Regions from separate parts of the Paenibacillus sp. IHBB 10380 genome, predicted to be linked through region 1. Evidence: riboswitches for the same ligand, from Rfam matches in the RefSeq annotation. Region 1 holds a riboswitch; the other holds the start of a gene.
The links. A riboswitch is a leader RNA that binds a small molecule or an ion and turns the genes downstream of it on or off. The one in region 1 is predicted to bind FMN.
Positions count from the first base shown of each region.

Region 2: another riboswitch for FMN. It lies ahead of ribD (bifunctional diaminohydroxyphosphoribosylaminopyrimidine deaminase/5-amino-6-(5-phosphoribosylamino)uracil reductase RibD); the one in region 1 lies ahead of UB51_RS01190 (DMT family transporter).

Region 1 covers NZ_CP010976.1:281,466-287,672, reverse strand. Annotated here, with positions in the region: partial or broken gene UB51_RS01200 (SulP family inorganic anion transporter) at 1-1,053, opposite strand, end outside; gene UB51_RS01195 (ArsR/SmtB family transcription factor) at 1,201-1,530, opposite strand; gene UB51_RS01190 (DMT family transporter) at 1,850-2,815, opposite strand; FMN riboswitch at 2,946-3,103, opposite strand; gene UB51_RS01185 (glutathione peroxidase) at 3,372-3,923, opposite strand; gene UB51_RS01180 (NAD(P)/FAD-dependent oxidoreductase) at 4,046-5,077, opposite strand; gene UB51_RS01175 (ABC transporter ATP-binding protein) at 5,135-6,207, opposite strand, start outside.
Region 2 covers NZ_CP010976.1:1,153,500-1,159,706, reverse strand. Annotated here, with positions in the region: gene UB51_RS05200 (bifunctional 3,4-dihydroxy-2-butanone-4-phosphate synthase/GTP cyclohydrolase II) at 1-627, opposite strand, end outside; gene UB51_RS05195 (riboflavin synthase) at 673-1,338, opposite strand; gene ribD (bifunctional diaminohydroxyphosphoribosylaminopyrimidine deaminase/5-amino-6-(5-phosphoribosylamino)uracil reductase RibD) at 1,366-2,469, opposite strand; FMN riboswitch at 2,738-2,904, opposite strand; gene UB51_RS05185 (peptidylprolyl isomerase) at 3,332-3,769, opposite strand; gene lysA (diaminopimelate decarboxylase) at 4,042-5,373, opposite strand; gene UB51_RS05175 (spore germination protein) at 5,499-6,207, opposite strand, start outside.

The DNA.
Region 1 (6,207 bases):
CCAACATTAAGATAGGTGCCATACTGGCTAATGGAATATGAGATGCGTAAGGAGCAAATAATATAAGAACTAAGAAAACAACTACTCCGTGTATAATGCCGGATAATGGAGATACTGCCCCACTTTTAATATTCGTTGCCGTTCGGGCAATAGCCCCGTCGCTGGAATCCCCCCAAACAATGGCGTCACCATATTAGCGATCCCTTGCCCAATAAGTTCACGGTTACTATTATGACGACTTCCCGACATGCTATCCGCAACGACAGCTGATAACAAAGATTCAATACTACCCAGCATAGCAATAAGAAAGGCTGGACCTATGAGGTTCTGTACAGTACCCCATGTTATATTTGGTATATGAAATTGAGGAAGTGAACTCGGAATAGCACCGAAGGAAGATTCAATGGTAGCTACATGTCCTTCAAAAAATATAGCTGCAACTACACTCGATATCACAAGACCAACCAACGAACCTGGAATCTTTGGTAGAAATTTAGAAGTTAGTAAGATAACTGCGAAGCAAAGGGCTGCAGTAATGACACTGTATGAGTTAATAGTCGTGATATGCATAACGATTTCCTTCATATTAGGCAGGAAATTCTCATGGCTCTTTAATCCCTGTAGTCCTAACAATTTGGCTATCTGACCACTGAAGATAATTACAGCAATACCTGCAGTAAACCCGACCGTAACCGGCTTAGGTATAAACTTAATGAGCACCCCTAGTTTAAATACACCCATGAGTACTAGAATCATCCCTGCCATGAAACCAGCAACCAATAAATTTTCATATCCATATTGGATAACTATAGCGAAAATAATAGGAATAAATGCACCCGTTGGTCCCCCAATTTGAAATTTGGATCCACCCAACAGAGAAATGATAATTCCAGCAATGATCGTTGTATAAATCCCATATTCCGAATTCACTCCAGCAGCAATAGCAAATGCCATCCCTAGTGGAATGGCGATAATCCCCACGATCAGTCCAGAGATAAGGTCTTTCCGTAACATTGATTTATTATAACCCTCGAACCTTCCTGTCCACTTCATCCCATGTACCTTCTTTTTCTAATATTTGAATATTTGATTATTTGAATATATAGAAAACAATACGCCTATCAGTTGATCATGTCAAACACAAAAATCACCAAAAAAGGCGACCCCTAGCGTTACTTAAGGATCTCCCCGTCCGAAGATTTATGTCTCTTTCCGTATACCTTCTAGTAGTGAGATAGCATCAACAAGGTGATTATCAAAAATTTGCTTAGCAACCGTCAACAAATCTTTAATTAGTGGATCTCGTAAAGAATAAATAACAGAGGTGCCATCCTTCAATCCGTATACGACATTTCTATTTCTTAATACAGCCAATTGCTGAGATACAGCAGAACCTTCAGACCCTAAAATAATTTGTAGCTCATTAACATTCTTATCCCCTTCACATAGGACTTCAAGGATTCGAATTCTCATGGGATGCGCTAAGGCTTTGAAGAAATCAGCTTTAAATTGTTGTATATCTTGATTCATATTCATTGCTCCTTAGTCGCCTTAGTAACTTATATTATTCATGATGTAAACACTACATTATCATAGCATATATGATTTTGCCATGAACATAATAATACACCCTTCCAGTACTTCGATACACGAACCAGACCCACCTCTATAACTATTTTCAAAAAAATACGGCGCCTACACTTAGACGTCGTCTCAATAGATTTTGATTAAACACGACATGTACAAGACAAAAAAACGGCAATTGAACTATTGTTCAATTGCCGTTCACTTATTCAATTAGAACCTAACGTAACTTAACTTTCTAAGTCTATTCTCTTTAACAGAGCGTCTACAATCCCGCTTTTACCGATTGGCTCTGTCTAGAGATAACGAATAATGCGCCCCATATAAGAACGAATCCTAAAATTTGAGCACTCGTAATAATCTCTTGAAATACAATCCAGTTAATCAGGACACCGACCATAGGGAAGCTTAATTCCGCAAATGTAGCTACCGAAGCCTTGGTCGTTGTTAGTCCCTTATAATATACGAGTAAACTAAGTAATCCGGGCAACAAGGCTTGACCCAATAAATTGAGCGATACTCCCGCAATAGCTAAGGTTCCCGTAGGTAAATTCCAAGCTGCTCCTTCACTCCATGTAATAGCAAATAACAGAGGTAAAGCCAATATGAAGCGTAATGAAGTCACCGTCTCGTATTTCATTTGTCCAACCATTAAACGTCCCATAACCGTTGAACCACCCCATAGAGCTGCTGCACCAAGTGAGAATAAACTACCCACTTGAACAAATTCATTCCAATGACCAAATGGCACTTTAAAACCAAACGTCAGTAAATACGTTCCCACAAGAGCTAAAATGAACAAAACGGAAAAGTGTCGTGGCAATCTCTCTTTCAATAACATTCTAGCCAAGATAATGGCAAACAATGGCTGTAATTTCTGAAGTAACAATACAGCATTGATATTACCATCAACCAATCCCTTCGTGAACAATATCGTTGCAAACGCTGAACCACCCCATGATAAAAAGAGTAATGCAGCAACATGCTTCATTCCAAGTCCCCGGAGTTCACTGCGCTGTCTCCACAATATTGGAGCAACAAATAGCACAATAATAATATGCTCAAGTAATACAATTTGCGTTGAAGTAAGTGACTTCAACAATATAATCCTAAATAAAGGATCAACACCCCAGAGCGCAGCCCCCAATACAACTAACCAGAAGCCACTACTGCTCCCCTTTTCTTTTGGTAATGATAGCTTCTTTTGTACATTTACACTTTCGTTATCCATATCCCTATCCCCTTAGCCTGAATATGGGGTTCTTATGCGGAAAGCCCCCGTTTCATCGACACTAATCGATAGAAGCGGGGGCTGATCAAATAAGCTTGTAGGGAATTTAAATTCCACAACATGCCAATCTCTTGATCTTCTCCCATCCGGACTTTACCGTCGGCCTTGGAATCTCACCAAGTCAGTCACCATTTCTTATTCAAAATGGCGAGTCGCGGGCTTAAGTTCATTCAAAGATAGAAGGACTTTCACCGCCGGTTAGGAATTTCACCTACCCCGAAGATCCATATTCATAATGTTTAAAATGTGATGTTTCAATTCTAAGCTAATAATACTACGTTATCTTATCTTACTCTGTTACAATAGTCACATTCACTTTATAAAATGACGTATTTTAAGCAAATTCATTGATTTGCATTCATTATACAATAAAACTACAAAACTTGTCGAAGATTAAATCCAATGAAGAAATCTTTGTTTTATCAAAACCTTAACTTCATATCTTCCAGTTATAACAATAAAAAGACTTAATACTTGTACTAAGTCTCATTCATTCTTATAATAAGCTCTCAATATCCTGCTCCATATCAATGGTATCTGTCATGGCTTCAAAACGATGAATCACGTTACCATTTCTATCTAATAAGAATTTAGTGAAATTCCATTTAATAGAATCGCCATGCATATACTCTGGCACTTTCTCATTGATGACTGAAGTTAATAGCTTAGATACAGGATGAAAAGGATTAAATCCTTTAAACGGCTTAACCGCTGTCAAATAGTTAAACAATGGATGAGCATGCTCATCTCTCACATTCAACTTTTCAAACATAGGAAACGTTACCCCGTAATTCAACTTACAAAAAGTTTTAATTTCTTCATTGTTACCAGGTTCTTGATCATCAAAATGGTTGGAAGGAAACCCTAATACCACAAATCCTTTGTCTTTATAGCGATCATATAATTTTTGTAAATCTTCATACTGATAAGTAAATCCACATTTACTGGCCGTATTTACAATCAATACAACCTTTCCTTTAAAGGCTTCTAATGAACTAACTTGACCATTCATTCCCACAGCTTGAAAATTAAAATCATAAATACTCATCTTAGTTTTCCTCTTATTCATATGTAATAGTTTATTGTTACTATGTTTATTCTAATCGAAATCATGATTAAAGTCATGATTTCGATTAGATAAATTAAACCTCAAACCATGAGATGAATCGACTACAGAGTTGCTTCAATCTTCTTATTCTTCTCAACAAAGCGCTCATTATGAGAAGATACATACGCCACCTTAGAGGCTTCGGGATCCATATATAATTTAGCACTGTTCAAAGCTAGTGCTCCATCGACGAAAGTCCCTGCAATCAGCCGTACTTTGCTAGGATGACTTACAAAATCACCTGCAGCAAATATCCCAGGTATGTTTGTCTCCATCTTGTCGTTTACCACAAGTAAATCATCTTGAATATTTAGTCCCCAATCGAGTATCGGACCATAATCACACCTCATACCATGATTGATGATGACATGATCAACATCAAATCGGATAACTTCCTCAGTCTCCATGTGCGTGACTGACACCTGATCAATTGATGTTCCATTTCCATGTAACTGAGTCAATGCGTAGGGTGTCCGTACGTCTACAGAGGACTGCTTCATCTTAAGCACGTTAAATTCATGCCCCCCGAATCGATCCCGACGATGTACAACGGTGACACTTGCAGCAATCGGTTCCAATTCATTCGCCCAGTCAACTGCTGAATTACCGCCTCCTGAGATAAGGACATGCTTCCCACGGAAACCTTCTAGCTCTTGTACGGTGTAGTGTAGATTGGTTACTTCATAACGATCCGCACCCTCGATATCTAACTTTTGCATGGTCAAGATACCATATCCAACGGTCAGAATAACCGTTCGAGTCAAGTGCTTCTCCCCCGTTGCGGCAGTCAATAGAAAATTTCCATCAGCTAACTTATCGAGTTTCGTAATCTGCTGGTTTAAGCATACGGTTGGATCAAACGTTCTTGCTTGCTCATCCAGCTGTGAGATTAGCTTCTCTCCCATAATGGGAGTAACCCCCCCAACGTCCCAGATGATTTTCTCAGGATATATAAGAATACGTCCTCCCAGCTCAGGTCCGTACTCAATCAATTTTGTCTTTAGATCACGCATACCGCTATAGAAGGCAGTGTACATTCCTGCGGGGCCTCCACCGATAATAGTAACATCAAACAGTTCTAATCCTTCAGTCATGACAATTCCTCCAATATGATTTATCGATTTACAAACGTATTTTCATGAACCTTTCCGTCATATATCAAAATTGAATTGAGCACGATGTAATCTACTATACATACCACCAGCCGCTAGCAATTCTGTATGATTTCCTTGTTCGGTAATGCCCTCTTCTGTAACGACAACAATGCGATTGGCATTCTTGATCGTTGCTAGGCGATGTGCGATGACTAATGTAGTGCGACCCTCTGATAGTTCAGCAAGGGATTCTTGAATAGCTGCTTCTGTCTCCGTATCCAGCGCTGAAGTGGCTTCATCGAGAATAAGAATAGGAGGATTCTTAAGGAACATTCGTGCAATCGAAAGCCGCTGCTTCTGTCCACCGGATAATTTCACGCCGCGCTCACCAATTAGCGTATCCAGCCCTTCATTCTGTGACAGAATAATTTCCTCCAATTGTGCACGTTTCGCTGCAGTCCAAATCTCTGCCTCCGTTGCGTCGAGCTTACCATAAGCAATGTTCTCTCGAATGGTTCCATCGAATAAGAACACATCTTGCTGCACAATCCCAATTTGCTTACGCAATGATTCGAGCTTCATCTGCCTTATATCCATACCATCCACTATGATACTTCCAGATTTGACATCGTAAAAGCGCGGTAACAAACTACATATCGTGGTCTTACCCGCTCCCGAGGGTCCAACAAATGCTACGGTTTCCCCAGCTTGAATGTTTAAGCTAATATCTCTCAATACATCTTCTTTGTTCTCATAACCAAAGGTCACATTTTTAAATTGAATGTCACCTTTCAGATGATCAACATAGACTGCATCGGAACGATCAGCCACATCCGGCTCTGTTTCAAGTAAATCGTTGTATCGTCTGAAGCCTGCAATTCCTTTGGGATACATCTCAATAACTTGGTTAATCATTCGAATAGGATCTAAGAACACATTGGATAACAATACAAAAGCAATAAATTCACCATGTGTCATATGTCCTTCTATGACAAACCAAGTACCACAACCGAGAACAAATAAAGAAACGGAGCGCATAAGTATGTAACTTAGTGATGAATTCAAAGCCATAATGCGATAAGCAATCGACTTCGTCTGACGGAAACGCTCGTTATTGACAGCAAAGCGAC
Region 2 (6,207 bases), 870 kb from region 1:
CACAAGCTTCTCTTTCTCATTACGATAGTGAATCAAATCTTTAATAGTAATGAGCTTCAGGTCATGCTTCCGTGAAATTTCCACTAAATCAGACAATCTAGCCATTGTACCATCTTCCTTGATGATCTCACAGATCACACCTGCGGGATATGCACCACACATCATCGCTAAGTCGACAGCTGCTTCTGTATGCCCTGATCTCCGAAGGACCCCACCTTTCTTAGCAATCAGTGGGAACATATGTCCCGGTCTTCGGAAATCGTTGATCTTCGCATTGGGGTCCATGATGGCTTTGGCTGTGAGTGAGCGTTCATTTGCGGAAATACCTGTTGTTGTATCTTTATGATCTATCGAGACTGTAAAAGCTGTCCCATGATTATCTGTGTTCTCTGACACCATCGGTTTAAGATCTAGCTCATCAGCACGCTCCTGGGTAATGGGGAGACAGACTAATCCACGACCTTGGCTAATCATGAAATTAATAACTTCTGGTGTTGCCTTCTCCGCTAATGCAATAAAATCTCCCTCGTTCTCACGGTCCTCATCATCTACAACGATGACTACTTTACCATGCATGAGATCGTATATAGCATCTTCGATAGGATCAAAAACAATTTCATTACTCATCATTGATTCCTCCTGTAAAGTTCTGAAACGAACGAATTTACTGCTTTATGCGAATCCATGCTGAGCTAAATACTCTTGACTAATTCCAGATGGCTTACCTTCATCTTGCTGTCCTCTAGAGCCGTAATTCAGCAAATGATCTACATATTTCCCCAACACATCGCATTCAATATTTACCGTATCTCCCGGCCGTTTCTGATTAAGAACAGTCTGTATCAACGTATGCGGAATGATAGACACCTGAAATGTATGGCTATTCACTTTCACCACGGTCAAGCTGATTCCATCAAGTGTAATAGACCCCTTCGGAATAATGAATCTGAATAACTCTATATTCGTAGGTGTAATCTCATATACAACGGCATTCTGATCGCGTGTGACATGATGTATTGTACCTATGCCATCCACATGTCCCTGAACCATATGTCCACCAAAGCGTCCATTGGCAATCATAGCCCGCTCCAAGTTCACCTTGCTACCTGACTGAAGATCCTTCAAATTGCTATTACGAAAAGTCTGGGGCATAACGTCGGCAGCGAAAGAATGCGCGTCTATCGAGGTTGCCGTAAGACATACGCCATTCACGGACACACTATCGCCAATCTTCAAATCATCCATGACAATCGATGCTGAAATATGCAGTACCATAGCTTCTCCTTGACGAGTTATCGCTCGCATCGTACCCATTTCTTCAACTAATCCGGTAAACATGGAGTAACACCTCCTCTGTTAGAAACTTTAGGCCCACACAGGTATCCCACTGATACACACATTATCTCCCAATCGTTCTACTTCCAACGATGATAAGGTTACTGCATCCTTCATCAATTCACTTCCTGCAAAAGAGAAGCTACCCGGAGCATCGTAACCACCTACAATTTTGGGGGCCAAATAAAGCACAATTCGATCAATCAGTTTCGCTTCTAGCATGGCACCGTTCAATGTTCCTCCTCCTTCAAGAAGGACAGAACCCATGTTCAATCTACCCAGATTCGCTAAAGCAACTTCGAGGTTGACACGTGGATCCTCACCACACGGAATTACTGTGACACCCGCCTCTTGAAGTCGTTCTGCATTAGTATGATTCATGGAGGCATCAGTAGTCAGCACAATAGTCTGTGCCTGACCATCCATAACAAGGTGAGAATCCAACGGAATACGTAATCGAGAGTCTACAACAATTCGGATCGGATTCAAGCCATCAACAGGTAAACGTGTAGTTAAATGCGGATTATCCGCAATCACCGTCTCCACACCGACCATAATTCCTTGATGTCGATGCCTCAACGTATGGACCTGCTCCCGCGCTGCATCATTTGAGATCCATTTACTATCGCCAGTTTTCGAAGCAATTTTGCCATCTAAAGTACTGGCTGTCTTCAGTGTGACAAACGGAATTCCTGTCGTAATATACTTGATAAACTTCTCGTTTAACTTCAGTGCACGTTCTTGAAGTACGCCAACTTCAACCTCAATTCCATGCTCACGCAACATCGCAATACCTTTACCCGCTACTTGGACATTAGGATCTTGACAAGCCACTACAACCCGTCGTACACCTTCTTTAATTAAACGTTCACTACAAGGCGGTGTTGTCCCATAATGACTACATGGCTCTAAAGTAACGTATACGATACTATCTTTCGCCTTCTCACCAGCCATATTGAGTGCATGAACTTCCGCATGACACGTTCCCCGCTCAAGATGAGTACCCAGTCCAACCATGACACCGTCCTTCACGACAACACATCCAACGACAGGATTGATCCCTGTCTGCCCTTGCGCTCGCTCAGCCATATCCAATGCCAAGGACATGTAAAACTCATCATTCATAATCTCCATCATTTATCTTCATTCACCTCCGTTTTATGTGATTGACAAGCTTTTTCGTATAAACAGAAAACCCCGTATCAGATGAACGAATCATCCGAGACGGGGTTATTATGGAAGATAAATAGATTACACAAAAACAAAGCGAGAGATAATTCAGCAATACAAGCAACACAAAATGAAATAACACTTCATCTGCGTTACATTGTGAAAATCGCCACAACCTTCTGTTGCTTTACTTTTATGAACCGCACTCACTTAAAATGAGTTGCGTTAGCTATTTATCCTTCTCCCATCCAGACTATACTGTCGGTCCCAGAATTACACCAGGTCAACCGTACGCCTAAGTTACACGCGTACGGGTCACGGACTAAGTTGTATTGTAAGAAAGTCTAACAATACTCCATCACCGTCGGTAGGGAATTTCACCCTGCCCCGAAGGATAAATCAATATGACATTGTTCATGAAGAACAACTATTTATGTTACGAATATTACCACCTAAGAAATAAAAACACAAGGGTTTCTTCTATATTTTATAAAGTAACTTATTTAATAGAATGAACTATATGTTAAACTATGTTACCACTAGAGATTGCCACAAGGAACGCTTGATATCACTATATTGTACAAAATGACGGATCATCCCACACACAAGCAGTCGTACGATTCCTTCTTATTCCGAGCGTGGGTTCACGTTGTTCCTATGCTGAAGCATTGGAACTCGTAGCTGACGTTATCGTCACTAAATTAGTGCCTACTCCTTCTCTAAGTAACAAATCGTTTAACGATATTTAAAATAAAATAGAAAAATAGCCCTTTTTATCCACTTTCATGCTGAATAAGAGGGCTACTTTCTATGCTATTTTAAGATTTTAAGCTTCGTCCCAGACCTTAACTTCTTTCATCTTATCATTAGCTTTGATAGTATCTACGTGTTCAATTCCACTGATCACTTTACCAAATACAGTATGAACTCCATCTAAATGTGGTTGAGGAGCATAAACAATAAAGAATTGACTACCACCAGTATCTCTACCTGCATGAGCCATGGACAATACGCCTCTGGCATGTTTAGTTGTGTTGCTAGTCGCCTCACATTTGATCGTATACCCTGGTCCACCAGTACCCGTTCCTGTTGGGCAACCGCCCTGAGCGACAAAGTTAGGGATAACACGGTGAAAACTTAGGCCGTTGTAAAATCCACTATTAGCTAATTTCTCAAAGTTAGCCACTGTGTTAGGCGCTTCTTCTGGTAAAAACTCGATTTCGATGACTCCACCGTTTTCTAATTCAATTGTTCCTTTTTTCATTATGATTCCATCCCCTTAAAATATTTTGTAATTCAATTTAAACTCAATACATCAAATCATTTACTTATAAGTTGTCTGTTTTTTAATTCAAAAAAGGAGATCATTAACAGACATCCTATAGTTTACTATGAACAGGTACCTTAAAGCAAAAAAAGACAGTGCGAACACAGAATTAATTCATTTCAGTCTCTACACATGATCAAAAGGGATACACCCTACGTTGCACTAGCAACGTAACATGATCCCTTCTGACAAGATAACAATAATCCTGTTTATTTCGTTACTGCTTGTTTAGCAATTCGTTCAGGAATGAGGTCGTTGCCAACAATATCTTGTAGGCTCTCACGTTTCACGACTAGATCACTCTGACCATCCTTCACGAAGACAACTCCTGGACGACGAATACGATTGTAGTTACTTGCCATGGAGTAATTGTACGCTCCTGTACAAGATACAGCCAGCAGGTCGCCACTAGATACCTCAGGAAGCTTCACGTCCCAAATTAACATATCCCCACTCTCACAGCATTTACCAGCAATGGATACCGTCTCTTGCGCTTCTTCTAGCGCGCGATTGGCAAGTACGGATTCATAATGGGATTCATATAGCGCTGGACGTGGGTTATCCGTCATACCTCCATCAACAGCTACATATTTACGTACACCTGGAATGTTCTTGTTCGTACCTACGGTATAAAGCGTTGTTCCCGCGTCCCCTACAACACTACGACCGGGCTCTACCCAAATTTCAGGTAGCTCAGCATTAATCTTCGCGAAGTGTTCTTTAACAGCATCGGTAATCGCCTCAACGTATTGGGATACTTTAAGTGGCGTGTCGCCATCCACATACCGAATCCCAAATCCTCCACCCAAATTGACAACCTTGAATACGATGCCAAGTCCCGCCTTTACACCTTGAGCAAATTCAGCAACCTTCTGAACAGCAAGCTGGAATCCTTCAACCTCGAAAATTTGTGAGCCAATATGGGAATGAACGCCAAGTAGCTCCAAATGAGATTGTTTAGAAGTTACCTCTACACCTTCATATGCAGATCCATTACCAATATCGAAACCAAACTTGGAATCCGTCTGACCTGTGGAAATATATTCATGCGTGTGAGCCTCTACACCAGGTGTTACCCTTAGCAAAACGTTCACATGTACATTTTTCTCTAATGCAATCGCCTGTAAAAGATGCAGTTCAACCAAATTATCCACTACAAAACAACCGATTCCTGCTTCAATTGCCATTTCGATCTCATCAGGGGTTTTATTATTTCCATGGAAATGAATTCTTGCCGCAGGGAAGCCTGCTTGCAATGCTGTAAATAATTCACCTTCGGACACAACATCTAAAGACATTCCTTCTTGTTCTACAACTGTACACATGGCCATTACACAGAATGCTTTACTTGCATATGCAACTTGAAATTTCAAACCAGATGCTTGGAATGCCTCAACATATTCTTTACAGCGTTGACGAACTAATTGCTCATCTACAATATAAAGCGGTGTACCAAATTTAGCTTTAAGATCAACAACATCACATCCACCAATTTCTAAGTGCCCACTATCATTTATTTTACTTGTACCATGTAAGAACATCTCAGGCAATCCCCCACTTATTTATGGAATATTATATTCCAACTGATTTTAACTCAGTATAGCAGATTTCTGAAATGAGTATAAATGGATTATTATGCAGATCATTTGTATTTTCCTCTTATATGCTACTCTTTACTTTTCTCTGTATTCAGTCGGGTGTTATCTCTTGTTTTGTTGAAAGAAGGGCGTCTTGAAGATGACAACACCGGCATTCTGAATAAAACCTCCGACATAGCCTTTGCATTAAAAGGTATAAATGGCCACATATAAGAAGAGTTATTGGACCGATGAAGCGTTAACAATAATATAAGCAAGGTAATTCCAATAATAAGACCAGGCACTTTGAAGAAGGCTACGGCAAATATTAAAACCAGGCGAACGATGCGGTTGGCAAGACCCAGTTCATAACTTGGTGTCGCAAACATGCCAATGGCAGCTACAGACATGTAAAGCACAACCTCATTGACAAACAATCCTGTCTTCACCGCAACATCTCCTACCAATATCGCTGCTATGAGACCCATCGCGGATGCAATTGATGTTGGTGTATGAACAGCAGCTAACCTCAGTAGATCAACCCCGAACTCAATCATAATGAACTGAACAAAGAGAGGGATTTTCGCCTTTCCATGAGGTCCAATGAATTCCAATACTGGCGGCTTTAATTCCGGATGAAGAACTAGCAGGAGCCACAGCGGAAGCAGAAACAGAGAAGCAAAAATACCTAAAAATCGAATCCATCGTAAATAAGTCCCTACAAACGGAGTCTGACGATTCTCTTCCGCATGTTGGCATAAGTCGAAAAATGTGGTGGGCATGATCATGACACTCGGT